DNA from 2 places in the Nitratidesulfovibrio sp. SRB-5 genome. Region 2 is predicted to be linked to the other one. Evidence: riboswitches for the same ligand, from Rfam matches in the RefSeq annotation. Region 2 holds a riboswitch; the other holds the start of a gene.
The links. Region 2 has a riboswitch for cobalamin ahead of K6142_RS10030 (ribonucleoside triphosphate reductase). Riboswitches for the same ligand answer to the same signal wherever they lie in the genome.

Region 1 (7,055 bases), on a different contig from region 2:
GACGTCGGCGTCCAGGGCGGCCACGTGGTCGATGATGTCGTGGAAGTCGCAGTAGCACATGTGGGTATGAATCTGGGTGGCGTCCCGCACGCCGGACGAGGCCAGGCGGAACGCGCCCACGGCGGCGTCGAGGTAGGCGGCATGGGCGGCGCGGCGCAGGGGCAGGCCCTCGCGCAGGGCGGGCTCGTCGATCTGGATGACGCCGATGCCCGCGGCCTCAAGGTCGGCCACCTCGTCGCGGATGGCCAGGGCAAGCTGGCGGAAGACCACGGGCCGGGGCACGTCATCACGGACAAAACTCCAGCAGGCGATGGTGACCGGGCCGGTGAGCATGCCTTTGACCGGCTTTTGGGTCAGCGCCTGGGCATGGGTGATCCAGCGCACGGTCATGGGGCCGGGGCGCGAGACGTCGCCGTAGAGCAGGGGCGGCTTGACGCAGCGGGTGCCGTAGCTCTGCACCCAGCCGTTGGCGGTGATGCAGAACCCGCGTAACTGCTCGCCAAAGTACTCCACCATGTCGTTGCGCTCCGGCTCGCCGTGCACCAGCACGTCCAGCCCAAGGGCCTCCTGCTCGCGGATGGCGGTGGCGATGGCCTCGCGCATGGCGGTGTCGTACTGGGCCTCGGTGATCTGGCCGGTGCGCAGCTTGCGGCGCTGGGCGCGGATGTCGGCGGTCTGGGGGAACGAGCCGATGGTGGTGGTGGGCAGCACGGGCAGGCGCAACGCGGCGCGCTGGGCAGCGATGCGGGCGGTGTAGGGCGTGGCGCGCCAGCCCATTTCCGGGGTGACGGTGCCTGCGCGGACCGCAACGGCGGGGTCGTGGATGACCGGGCTTGCGGCGCGCGCGGCCAGCGCGGCCCGGTTGCGGGCCAGGGCGGCGGCGGTTTCCGGCGCGTCGGCGCGGCCATTCAGGTCGCACATGTCGGCCACCAGGCGCACCTCTGCGCACTTCTGTCTGGCAAAGGCCAGCCACTGCGCCACTTCCGGGTCCAGCCCGGTTTCCGCGTCGAGGTCCACGGGGCTGTGCAGCAGCGAGCAGGAGGGGGCCACCCACACCCGGTCCGGGCCAAGGGCGGCCACGGCGGCGCGCACCGGCGCGGCGGCCTTGTCCGCGTCCACGCGCCACACGTTGCGGCCATTGATGACGCCAAGGGAAAGCGCAATGCCGGATTGCGACACGGATTGTGGCAGGCCGGTATCGGCGGGCTGCCGTGCGGCAGCGCGGGTCAGGATGTCCAGCGCCGGGGCCAGGTCTTCCGGGCCGCGCACCAGGTCCAGATGCAGCACGTCCACAGGGAGGGACAGTGCCGTTGCCAGGTTGTCGCCCACCGGGGCGAAGTAGCTGGCCAGCAGCAGGGTGGCGTCCGGTACGGCCACGCGCAGCCGGGCGTAGGCGGGCACGAAGCGCGAGCGGATGTCGTCGGCGAGGTCCAGCGAAAGAATGGGCTCGTCCAGCTGGATCAGCGGGCAGCGGGCGGCCACGTCGCGCAGCAGCGCGCCGTAGGCGTCGAGCAGGGCGGGCAGCAGCGACCAGCGGGTGCCGCCATCCACGCGTTTGGACAGCCACAGGAAGGTCATGGGGCCGGGCAGCACCGCCTTGGGGGTGAAACCCGCCGCCAGCGCCTCGTCGATCCGGGCCAGCAGGGGGGCGGCGTCAGGCGCGAAGGTGGTGGCCGCGTCCAGTTCCGGGACCAGGTAGTGGTAGTTGGTGTCGAACCACTTGGTCATTTCCAGCGGGGCCACGGGCTGGTCGCCGCCCTGGCCGCGCGCCATGCGGAACATCAGGTCTATGTCGCGCGGAGCATCGCCGTTGCGGAAGCGCGGGGGGATGACGCCCAGCAGCAGGGCGGCGTCCAGGATGTGGTCGTACAGGGCGAAGTCGCCCACGGGCACCACGTCGATGCCCGCCTCGCGCTGGAGGGTCCAGTTGCGCAGGCGGATGGCGCGCGCGGCGTCCTCCAGTTGCTGCCGCGTGGCGGCGCCTTTCCAGTAGTCCTCGACGGCCTTTTTCAGTTCACGGTTGCCGCCGATGCGCGGAAAACCAAGGGTGTGGGTACGCATTGCCACCTCCGGAATGCGTGAAGACAGGTGAGAGCGATTCGCGAGCGCGCGCCCGTGCAACGGGCGGGCGCATGCCGGGGTCCGGTTCGCGCGGCCTTGGGCGGTGCGGAGGGGACGTCTTCCGACTGACGGGCGGTGGGTGAGAGGCTTCGTGGCCACGCGAATACCCTTGCGAGGGGCCTCGCGTGGTCCGAAGCCGTGGCCCGCATCCTTCCCGTGTGCCGCGTCCGGCAGCCCGTTGCCCGTGCGGGCAGGGGAGCGCCGGATGCGGTGGCGGTGGATGCGGGCGGCATGCCCGAACACGGCAGCGCGCCTGTACCGGATTCGCACCGGTTTCCGTTTCCCTTCCACGTCCGAGCATGCAGCGGTCTGCGTTGCTCGGGGATGATAACATCACTAAATCAGCAAATACTGATATAGTGATTGAGTGTCAAGCGCGGGAGCGGGCATTTTGCCGAAAGCCCACCCACTGCCGCCACGCAGAACGGCCCGCCGCACCGGGTGGTGCGACGGGCCGTCAATGAAAGCCGTGTGGGGCGAGGACGAATTAACAGACGACTGGAAGAGTTCGTTTTTGAAGGTTCGCTACCACGCTTTGGAACCCCATTGAGGGGGCTTCGTAATGCGAGGGAATACAAATAAAAGTTTTGGGGGGTGGGGGGGGGCGGGGGAGGAGACCCTTTTTCAAAAGGGTCCCTCCCCCGCAAGCATTCAGGCTGCTACGGCAGGCTACTTGCGGTACATGGCCCCGGTGGCCGCGCTGGTCACCTGACGGGCATAGCGGCGCAGCAGGGGCGAGGTGACCGGCTTTTCCAGCGGCACGAAGGTCTCGCGCCGGGCGGCCAGTTCCGCCTCGTCCACCAGCAGGTCCAGCCTGCGGGCCGGAATGTCGATGAGGATGTGGTCGCCTTCCCTGACCAGCCCGATGTTGCCGCCATCGGCGGCTTCCGGCGAAACGTGGCCGATGGCCGCGCCGCGCGTGCCGCCGCTGAAGCGGCCATCGGTGATCAGGGCCACGTCCGCGCCCAGGCCCATGCCCGCGATGGCGGCGGTGGGCGACAGCATCTCGCGCATGCCGGGGCCGCCGCGCGGGCCTTCGTAGCGAATGATGATGGCGTCGCCCTTGTTGATCTTGCCGCCCATGATGGCGGCATGCGCCTCGCCCTCGGAATCGAAGACGCGGGCCACGGCCTCGCGCACCATCATTTCCGGTGCCACGGCGGACTGCTTGACCACCGCGCCCTGCGGGGCCAGCGAACCCTTCAGGATGGCGATGCCACCCTGCGCCGAATACGGAACGTCTACAGAACGTATTACGTCCGGATTGAGCACGCGCGCGTTCAGCTCGGCCAGGTTTTCGGCCAGGGTCTTGCCGGTGACGGTCATGACCGAGGTGTCCACCAGCCCCTTCCTGGTCAGTTCCGCCATCACCGCCGGAATGCCCCCTGCGGCGTGCAGGTCCTGGATGTGGTGGTGCCCGGCTGGTGAGAGCTTGCACAGGTTGGGGGTCTTGCGGCTGACCTCGTCGAAGATGTCCAGCGTCAGGTCCAGCCCGGCCTCGCCGAACACGGCGGGCAGGTGCAGCACGGTGTTGGTGGAGCCGCCGAGCGCCATGTCCACGGCCACGGCGTTGGCCACGGCGCGCGGGGTGACGATGGAGCGCGGGGTGATGTTCTTTTCCAGCAGTTCCATCACCTTCATGCCCGCGTGCTTGGCCAGGCGCACGCGCGCCGCCGTCACCGCCGGGATGGTGCCGTTGCCGGGCAGGGCAAGGCCCATGGTTTCGGCCATGCAGTTCATGGTGTTGGCCGTGAACATGCCCGCGCACGAACCGCAGCCCGGGCAGGCCGTTTCGGTCATCTCGTCCAGTTCGGCCATGGTCATGTCGCCGCGCTGCACGCGGCCCACGGCCTCGAACACGCTGATCAGGTCGGTGCGGCCCGCCAGGGTGCCGCCCGCCAGCATGGGGCCGCCGCTGACCATGATGGACGGAATGTCCATCCGCAGCATGGCCATCAGCATGCCGGGCACCGACTTGTCACAGTTGGGGATGAACACCAGTGCGTCGAACGGGTGCGCCGTGGCCATGATTTCGATGGAATCGGCAATGATCTCGCGGGACGGCAGCGAAAAATGCATGCCCTCGTGGTTCATGGCCAAGCCGTCACAGACCGCGATGGCCGGAAACTCCATGGGCGTGCCGCCCGCCGCGCGCACCCCGGCCTTCACCGCCTCGGCAATGGTGTGCAAATGCACGTGGCCGGGCACCACCTCGTTGGCCGCGTTCACCACGCCCACCAGGGGGCGCTCGATCTCCTCGCGCGTCAGCCCCAGGGCATGCAGCAGCGAACGGTGCGGGGCCTTCTCCAATCCATGGGTCATCTTCTTGCTGCGCATTGTCTGCGTCCTCATTGTATGCGTCGTTGGGCAGGTGGTTACGCGGGGGAGAGGGGGAAAACTTTTCGCTCTGCGATCGTCATCCGTAAGGTTCGCGCAAGCGCTCACCGAACGGCTGACGTAAAAGTTTTCCCCCTCTCCCCCGCACCCCCTCACCCTCTTTCAAAACTTTTCATTCGGGGGGGCGCGGTGCGGTGTGGTGTGGGCTGCCGCTACAGCGTGCGAAGGGTGTTCGCACGGCTGTGTTGCTCCGAAGAAAAGTCCGGGGGAGGAGAAAACGGGGGGCTTGAAGGAAAGGAAGGACGGGGTAGGAGCAGAGTCCTTCCTTTTTCTCGAACCCCCACGGCGAATACGTACCCCTAGCGGCTGCGGACGGCAATCCAGCTGCCCAGAATGCCCATGAGCACGGGCACGGCCAGCAGCAGGGCGGCCTGTTCCGGCGGGGGCAGGCGCAGTTCCAGCAGCAGGGGCGGCACGTTGAGCGCGGTGCGGAAGCGCCAGTGCACGGCAAGCAGCAGCAGGCAGGCAAGGCCGCCGCCCAGCAGGCCTTGCAGCGCGCCCGCCACCATCAGGGGCAGCCGGATGTACCAGTTGCGCGCGCCCACCAGTTGCAGGATCTCGATTTCCTCCCGCCGGGTGGACAGGGTGAGCCGCACGGTGTTGCCCACCACCAGCGCCAGCACCACGCCCAGGAAGCCCACGGTGGGCCAGATCACGAAGCGGCTGGCCGAGCGCCACGCCTTGCCCAGTTCGTCGCGCAGGGGCGATGCGGCCACCCGCTCCACGCCGGGCATGGCCTTGAGAAAGGCCTGGGTGTCGGCGGCCCACTTTTCGGGGTCGGCCTCGCGCGGGGCAAAGGTCAGCAGGGCCGTGGGCGGCAGGGGGCTTTTGCCGGACAGAAAGCCCATGTCCGGCACGGGCAGCCCGGCGGCCTGCCCGGTCGTTTCGCCCATGCGGCGGGCCAGCGCGGTCAGGGCCTCGTCCGGGCTGTAGGTTTCCAGGCTGGCCAGCCACGGCATGTGGCCCAGCTCTTCCCACTGGCCGCGCACGTGGGCCATGTCCGTGCCGGGGCGCCAGTACACCTGGTACACCGTTTCCCCGCGCGAGGCGCTGAGCTCGGCGTCCACCGTGGCCAGGGCCATCAGCAGCAGGCCGGACAGGAAGACCACCAGCGTCACCGCCGCCATGGACAGCAGTTGCGCCCACGGGTGCAGGAACAGGTCGGCCACGCCGCGGGCCAGCAGGCGGAAGAATGTGCGCATCAGAGTGACAGCCTGCCGTCGGGATTGCCGGAATCGTTGGAGTCGGGGGAAGCGCTGCCCCCGTCGTCACCCGGATTGCCGGGAATGCCCGGTGCGTCGAGCCCGCAGGGGTCCATGCCGTTTCCGCTGCCGTCACCCAGATGCAGGCCGCCGTCGGCGCAGCGGAACACCTCGCCCCCCGGCCAGTTGGCGTGGGTGATCATGCCGTCCTCCAGCCGCAGCAGGCGCGCGTCCGAATGGCGGCGGATCAGTTCCGGGCTGTGCGTGGCCAGCACCACGGTGGTGCCGTAGGCGTGGAACTGCATGAAGATGTCCATGAGCCGCAGCGACAGTTCCGGGTCCAGGTTGCCGGTGGGTTCGTCGGCCAGCAGCACCTGCGGGTTGACCACGATGGACCGGGCCACGGCCACCCGCTGCTGCTCGCCGCCGGAAAGTTCGCCGCCGGGCGTGTCCAGCCGGTTTTCCAGCCCCAGCGCGCGCACCACGGCGCGCACCCGCCGCCCGATGTGCTGCGGCGCAAGGCCGCGCACTTCCAGCGGCAGGGCCACGTTGGCGTACACGCTGCGCTCCGGCAGGATCTTGAAATCCTGAAACACCACGCTCACCTGCCGCCGCAACAGCGGCACGGTGCGCCCGGAAAGGCGCGTCAGGTCGAAGCCCGCGACGGAAGCCGCGCCGCGCTGCACCGGCAAGGCCCCGTGCAACAGGCGCAGCAACGTGGTCTTGCCCGCGCCGGAAGGGCCGGAAAGAAACAGGAATTCGCCCTTTTCCAGCGAAAAGGACACGTTCTTCAGCGCCCAGTGGGTGCCGAACGAATGGGACAGGTGGCTGACCTTGAGCATGCTGACCGCATCAAAGCAAAGCCCGCGCGACTTTGCAAGGGGCAAGGGGCAAGGGGAGATTGCATGGGAAAAGTGAATCGGGGAGGGGACCCTTTGAAAAGGGTCTCCCTCCCCGAACCCCTCCCCCCTAAACATTTCGTATAGAGGAAAGGTAGGGGCGTCATCAAATCGTCCCGTACAGTCTTATTATCCGGTCGATGGTTCCATCTGCGAGGATTTCGGGCGGATGGTGGCGTATCAAATGAAAAGTTTTGGGGGGTGGGGGTGCGGGGGAGGAGACCCTTTTTCAAAAGGGTCCCTCCCCCGCGAAAACGGGATTTTCCGACAGTCTTACCCTACCCGCACTTGGTGAAGCCGCAGCCGGGGCAGATGTAGCAGCCTTCCTGGAACACCAGGTCTTCGCCGCAATCGGGGCAGCGCTGCTTGTCCAGTTCGTTCACCGGGCCGTGGGGGGGCAGTTCGCCCTTCAGGTAGCGGTTTTCCAGCACCCACG
Region 2 (7,055 bases):
CCCGTTCGCTGCCCCCGCCTGCGACCCTCCGGCCTCCCCATCCTTCGGCGTATCGCTGTACGAGCAGCTGTTCCGGTACCATTCGGCGGTGATGCTGCTGGTGGACGCGGAAACGGGCTGCATCATCGAGGGCAATCCGGCGGCATCCACCTTCTACGGCTACCCGGACGGGGCGTTGTGCGGCATGTCCATCAACGACATCGCCAACCTGGAGCCCGAGGAGCAGGCGCGGCGGCTGGCCGAACTGCGCGAGGGGCGGCTGACATGTTTCACCTCGCGCCACCGCCTGGCGTCTGGCGAGGTGCGCGACGTCGAAGTGCATTCCGTGCCGGTGCGGCTGTTCGAACGCACCCTGCTGTACACCATCATCCACGACATCACCGACCGCGTCCGGGCCGAGGAAGCCCTGCGCCGCAGTGAACAGCACCTGGAAATGGTCATGGACGGGGCGGGCATCGGCAGTTTCAGCTGGCATGCGCTCACCGACGAGGTGGCCTGCGACACCCGCTGGGGCGATGTGCTGGGGCATGGACGGGTGGAATGCGCGCCCATGATGGAATCGTGGCGCAACATGGTGCATCCGGACGACCTGCCGGGGCTGGAACGGGCGCGTCGGCGGCATCTTTCCGGGGTCACGCCCCGTTACGAGGCGGAATACCGGGTGCAGGGGGCGGACGGAGCGTGGCGCTGGATTCAGGAAACGGGCCGGGTGGTGGAGCGCGGCGGCGACGGCCTGCCCCTGCGGGTGGCGGGCATCGTGCGCGACGTGTCCGTCCGGCGGCGCGCGGAAGAAGACCGGCGGCGGCTGTTCAACCTGTCGCCGGACCTGATGTGCGTGGGCGGCATGGACGGCTACTTCCGTGAACTGAACCCCGCCTGGCAGGAGGTGCTGGGCTGGTCCAGGGAAGAATTGCTGGACCGTCCGTGGGGTGCGCTGGTGCACCCCGACGACCGCGACGCCACCATGCAGGGCATGGACACGCTGCGCGAGCGCGGCGTGATCACCAACGTGGAGAACCGCTACCAGTGCCGCGACGGCACGTGGCGCTGGATATCCTGGAATTCCGCCTTCGTGCCCGAGCAGGGGCTGATCTACGGCGTGGGGCGCGACGTCACGGCGCTGCGGCGCATGGTGGAAGAATTGCGCACCAGCGAGGCGCGCCTGCGGGCCATGGCGGCCACGGTGCCGGGGGTGGTGCTGCAATGGCGCGAGGTGCCCGGCGACCGGCAGTTCACCTACGTCAGCCCGCGCAGCCGGGAGATACTGGGCGTGCCGCCCGAGTGGCTGTTGCAGGACTGGCGGGCCCTGCCGGTGCATCCTGCGGACCGCACGGTGTGGGAACTTTCGCTGCGCGATGCCATGGAGCGGCGCGGGGACTGGATGTTCGAAGGGCGGCTGGTGCTGCCCGGCGGCGAGGTGCGCTGGTGGCGGGGCGAGGCCAGGCCCGTGCATGGCGGGCAATCCGGCGTGGCGGAACTGCCGGAGGAGTCGGGCATCGTCTACTGCGGCATCATCACCGATACCACGGAGCACCGCGAGGCGCAGGAACGGCTGCGCCAGCTGGCCACCACCGACGGGCTGACCGGGCTGGCCAACCGCAGGCGGTTTCTGGAGGCGCTGGAGCACGAGGTGCAGCGCCACCGCCGCTACGGCACCCCCCTGGCGCTGATCTCCATCGACGTGGACCGCTTCAAGCGGGTCAACGACACCTGGGGCCATGCCGTGGGTGACGAGGTGCTGCGCGCGCTGGCCGCCATCTGCCGGGCAGAGGTGCGCGACGTGGACACCGTGGGGCGCATCGGCGGCGAGGAATTCGCCGTGCTGCTGCCGGACACCGCCCCGGAAGAAGCCATGGCCGTGGCGGAACGGCTGCGGGCGGGCGTGGAGGCGGCGCCCCTGCTGACCACCGCCGGACCGTTGACCGTCACCCTGAGCCTGGGCGTGTCCGCAAGCCCCCCGTGCGACGGGGCCGACACGCTGCTGCGCGAGGCGGACAGGGCGCTCTACCGGGCCAAGGCGGGCGGTCGCAACCGGGTGGAGCGGGCGTTTGACCTTGCCGGGGCCTGCGCAACGGGCGACGACGCCGACACCCTGCTCACCATTCCTTGAAGATGAAGAACGTGGCCACCACGATCAGGCAGAACCCCACCAGATAGTTCCATTTCAGCGGCTCTCCCAGGTAGAGCACCGAGAAGACCAGAAACACGGAGAGCGAAATGATCTCCTGGATGGTCTTCAGTTCCGTTGCGTTGAAATGGCCGTAGCCTGCCCGGTTGGCGGGCACCTGAAGGCAGTATTCGAAGAAGGCGATGCCCCAGCTCACCATGATGGCCACCATGAGCGGGCTGGCCTTGAACTTCAGGTGGCCGTACCAGGCGAAGGTCATGAACACGTTGGAAAGCAGCAGCAGGCCGACGGTGACGACCGGGACGGGCAGGGCAAAGGGGACGGGCATGGGAAGGCTCCGGTTTGGGGGGCGCGGCGGGGCGCAGGCCGCGACGGATGGTGGCAATGCGCGTGGGGCGAACGAGGCGCGACGGGAGCATGCGGGGCCGTGCGCCCGCGTGGCCGCTGCCTTTTCGCATGGTGCGCGACGGGTGGCAAGATGCCCGGCACGGGCCGCATTCGCGTGGTCGGGGCGCGCTGCCCGCCGCCTGCGGTGAACGGACGCGGTGGAGCTGCAATGATGCGGGGCCGCCGACCGGTGAAGGTCGGCGGCCCCTGTCCGTCGCCACCATGCGCCGCCGCGTTTCGCCGCATGCCGTCAGGCATGGGGAGTAGGCGGCGCAACCGGATGAAGCCGGGCGCTATTGGGCGGGAGCGGGAGGAACGGGACGACCGTTGCCGCGATCGTCCTTGCGGTCCTCGCGCCAGTCGCGCCGGTCATCGCGGCGTTCCCTGCGGTCATCCCTGCGATCGTCCTTGCGGTCCATGTGCTGGTCGCGTCGGCCATCGCGGCGTTCCATGTTCTGGTCGTGGCGCTCGCGGCGGTCGTCACGCCGGTCGTCGCGCCGGTCGTCACGATGATCCCTGCGTTCCATGCCGTCCTGCCGACGATCCTGCCGATGCTCCGGTTGATGCTCCTTCCGGTCGTCCCTGCGTTCCTTGCGCAGGTCGGGGCGGAGGTTGGCGGGCGCGGCGTCGTCAGCCAGCGCGGGCAGCGCGGGCAGGGCAACGGCGGCGGCAAGGGCAAGCGAGGCAAGCAGGGAGGTCGTTTTTTGCAACATGTCGGTTCTCCTTCATGGAAACCGTGGGTTGGCCCGCGTGCGCGGGGCCGGGGTCGGTGAACTGGCGCCCCGCGTGCCTGCGGCAACGGCCAGGGGCATGTCGGGGGCATCCGCGCCGGGCACACCGGCACGTCGAGGCGCATATCGCGCCGAACCCGCGCGAAGTCAACGGCGGCGGGGCACAAGTTACACTTCGTAACATGTCGTAGCGGGGCGGCAATGGAATGGGGCTGGCGTGCCCGTCGCGCCATGGAAATTCATGGATCGTGGCGGGCTGTTGCGCGCGGCGGCATTGGTCGCCGTATTGCGGGCAAGAGCGGCATGCTAGCGGGGGTGGGGCAGCGCATGCCGGAAGGCGTGGGGGAGGTGGCGTCAGGCGTGCCGGGTGTGAAGATCGTGCCGGTCGGAACAGGTCGGAACAGGTCGGAATCGATCGAAATTGACCGGACCTGGTCGAAACGGGGCGAGATCGGGCTGACTGGTGCGGCTGATGCGGCTGGCGTGACGGTCGGAGCGGCTCAGGCCTCTTCGTCGGTGATGGTGCCGGTTTCGCGCAGCAGCAGGTCCAGCACCAGTTCTTCCAGCGATCGGTTCTCGTTGGCCTTGGCGCGGGTCTGGGCGGCGGTGTCCATGATGTCCGCCTGCGAGGCCAGCGAGGACGCCTGGCTGTCCAGCAGGGTGGAGCGCGCCGCGTAGTTGGTGGCCGCGGCGCCAACGGTGGTGATGTAGCCGGAGAGGGTGGTGACCATGGCGGCGGCCTTGGCCACGGTATTGATCTGGGTGCTGGTGAAGGCGTTCTTGTAGGAGGAGAAGTCGGTGAGGGCCAGATCGAAGCTGCTGGTCCCGGACTGGATTTCCAGGCTGCCGGAACTGCCGGACACGGTGACCCGGTCGTCGGAGGCCCATACGGAACCGTCCAGCAGGGCTATGCCGTTGTACGAGGTGGAGGCCACGGTCTGGGTGATCTGCGAGGCCAGCGAATTGTACTCCGCCTGCACCGATGCATAGGTCATGGTGCCGGTGGCCACGCCGTTGGCCAGGTCCTTCATGCGGGTGAGCGCGGTCTTCAGCGAGGTGACCCCCGTGTTGGCCAGATCCATGATGGACTTGGCCTCGGACACGTTGTTCGAAGCCTGGCGCAGCATGGACGCATCGGCCCGCAGTCTGCCGGTAAGCGCGGCGGCGGTGGGGTCCGTGACCTTGCGCGACTGGCTTTCGGTCAGCAGCATGTCGCGCAGCGACTTGCCGACGGACCCGCCCATGAACAGCGAATTGGTCAGCATGTCCTGCTGCAACAGTTGCAGCGAATATTCCACCAGCATGGTGTTCAGCGACTTGTCGGTCACGCGCGCTCCCCGGCGGATGAACACACCACGCCTCATGGAGCGTATCGGCCATTTTTTCGCAAGCTTTAGGGATGCCGGCTCACTGGTTGCCGTTTCGTGCGGGGGCGCACTTTCGTGCGGGCGGGGGGGAGCGGGCCGGGGCGGGCAGGGTGGCAGGCAGGACGGGCCGCTTTTTTTCCGCCTAGGGCCGCAAGGGCTGGGGGGCACGTCGGGGCCATTGGGGGCGAACGGAGGTGACCTTGCCGGTTGAACCCGGCACCCCGTTTTGCTACATGCTGGGGGCATTGACGACGTGTGCCGTACGGCCACGCCGTTCCCACGAAAAACAGCCACGAAGATTTCCAAGGATCTCCGGCAAAGGGAATCCGGTGCGACACCGGAGCGGTCCCGCCGCTGTGATCCCCGCGCGCAACCGCGCGCAACGTCCGCCCCGGCCCGGGAACGAAGCTTGCGCTTCGCCCCGCCGCCGCAGCGCCACTGGCACCGGGTTCCGCCCGCGCCGGGAAGGCGGGCCGGACGGGGGAAAGCCAGAAAACCTGGCCGGAGCGCTTCTTGCCGCCACGGGCACGCGGATGCCCGCATCGGACTCAAGAAGATTCACGGAACACGCAGCGCGCCGGGGGACGTTACCGACGTCCCCCCGCGACGCGCCCTACCACGGGCGGCCCGCCGCCGTGCGCCTTTGGCGTGCGGAATTCCGTCGGCCCGCCGTCCGGGAGCCATTGCCCATGCCCCAACATATTCGCAAGCGCGACGGCCGCGTGGAAACCTGGTCCGTGGACCGGGTGGGTCACGCCATCAACAAGGCCCTGAAAGCCAGCGGCATCAAGGATCCCCTGCTGGGCAAGCGTCTGGCGCAGCGGGTGGAAGCCAAGCTCGACGGCGTGGACATGCCCGAGCAGGAGCAGGTGCAGGACCTTGTCCAGCGCGTGCTGATGGAAGCCCGCCTGTACGCCGTGGCCGAACGGTACATCATCTACCGTGAAAAGCGCCGCGAAATGCGCAGCCAGAACGAGGCCTACCTCGACGTGGCCCGGATGATCGAAAGCTATCTCGACAGGTCCGACTGGCGCGTCAACGAAAACTCCAACATGGGGCATTCGTTCCAGGGGCTCATCCTGCACATGGCGGGGTCTGTCCAGGCGCGCTACGTGCTGGAAAAGTATCCCGAGGAAATCCGCCTGGCCCACACCCACGGCTATTTCCACATCCACGACCTGTCCTTCGGCCTGGCCGGGTACTGCGCGGGCTGGAGCCTGCGCGACCTTCTGCTGGAAGGCTTCAACCTGAAGGGCCGCTGCTGCGCGTCCCCGGCGCGCCACTTCGACGCGGCCTGCGGGCAGATCGTCAACTTTCTGGGTACGCTGCAAAACGAATGGGCGGGCGCGCAGGCGTTCAACAACATCGACACCTATCTTGCCCCGTTCATCCGCCACGACAAGCTGACCTACGACGAGGTCAAGCAGGGCGTGCAGAAGCTGGTGTACAACCTGAACACCACCTCGCGCTGGGGCGGGCAGAGCCCGTTCACCAACTTTACCCTGGACATGGCCCCGCCCAGGCACATCGCCAATGAACCGGTAATCATCGGCGGCGAGTTTCAGGATTCCACCTACGGCGACTACGCCGCAGAGATGGACATGTTCAACCGGGCGTTCATAGAGGTGATGCTGGAAGGCGACGCCGACGGGCGCATCTTCTCCTTCCCCATCCCCACCTACAACGTCACCCCCGACTTTCCGTGGGATACAGACACCGGCAAGCTGCTGCTGCGCATGACGGCCAAGTACGGCGCGCCCTATTTCCAGAACTTCATCAATTCGGACCTCAACCCCGAAGACGTGCGATCCATGTGCTGCCGCCTGCAGATGGACCTGCGCGAAATCCGCAAGCGCACCGGCGGCCTGTTCGGCTCGGGCGACCTTACCGGCTCCATCGGCGTGGTCACCCTGAACCTGCCCAAGTTCGCGTACCTGGCCCAGGGCGAGGAAGACTTCCTCGACATGATCACCGAGTACGCGGAAATGGCCCGCGACGCCTTGGAATACAAGCGCAAGCTGTGCACCCAGATGCTGGACGCGGGCATGTTCCCGTTCTCGCGCCGCTACCTCAAGAACGGCTACGCGGGCCACTTCTCCACCATCGGGCTCATCGGCGGGCACGAGGCCTGCCTGAACCTTTTGGGCAAGGGCATCGAGACGGAAGCCGGGCTGCGCCTGATGAAGCGCGTGCTGCACCACCTGCGCGAACTGACCGTGCGTTTTCAGGAAGAAACCGGGCACATGTACAACCTTGAAGCCACGCCCGGCGAAGGCACCTGCTACCGCCTTGCGCGCATCGACCGCGCCCTGTACGAAGACATTGCGACTTCGGGCGGCGACACGCCGTACTACACCAACTCCACCCTGCTGCCCGTGGGCTTCACCGAAGACGTGTTCGCCGCGCTGGAGCACCAGAACGAGTTGCAGACCCTGTACAACG

Region 1: it holds a riboswitch for cobalamin, as region 2 does, so the genes downstream of both, metE (5-methyltetrahydropteroyltriglutamate--homocysteine S-methyltransferase) here and K6142_RS10030 (ribonucleoside triphosphate reductase) in region 2, are expected to answer to the same signal.

Annotation. Positions count from the first base shown of each region.
Region 1 is NZ_JAIOTY010000003.1:251,324-258,378, forward strand. It holds gene metE (5-methyltetrahydropteroyltriglutamate--homocysteine S-methyltransferase) at 1-2,061, opposite strand, end outside; cobalamin riboswitch at 2,176-2,403, opposite strand; gene ilvD (dihydroxy-acid dehydratase) at 2,791-4,458, opposite strand; gene K6142_RS15090 (cell division protein FtsX) at 4,818-5,720, opposite strand; partial or broken gene ftsE (cell division ATP-binding protein FtsE) at 5,873-6,562, opposite strand; gene K6142_RS15100 (vitamin B12-dependent ribonucleotide reductase) at 6,898-7,055, opposite strand, start outside.
Region 2 is NZ_JAIOTY010000002.1:597,317-604,371, forward strand. It holds gene K6142_RS10010 (PAS domain S-box protein) at 1-2,110, shown strand, start outside; gene K6142_RS10015 (DMT family protein) at 2,097-2,456, opposite strand; gene K6142_RS10020 (hypothetical protein) at 2,809-3,228, opposite strand; gene K6142_RS10025 (flagellin) at 3,747-4,574, opposite strand; cobalamin riboswitch at 4,888-5,130, shown strand; gene K6142_RS10030 (ribonucleoside triphosphate reductase) at 5,303-7,055, shown strand, end outside.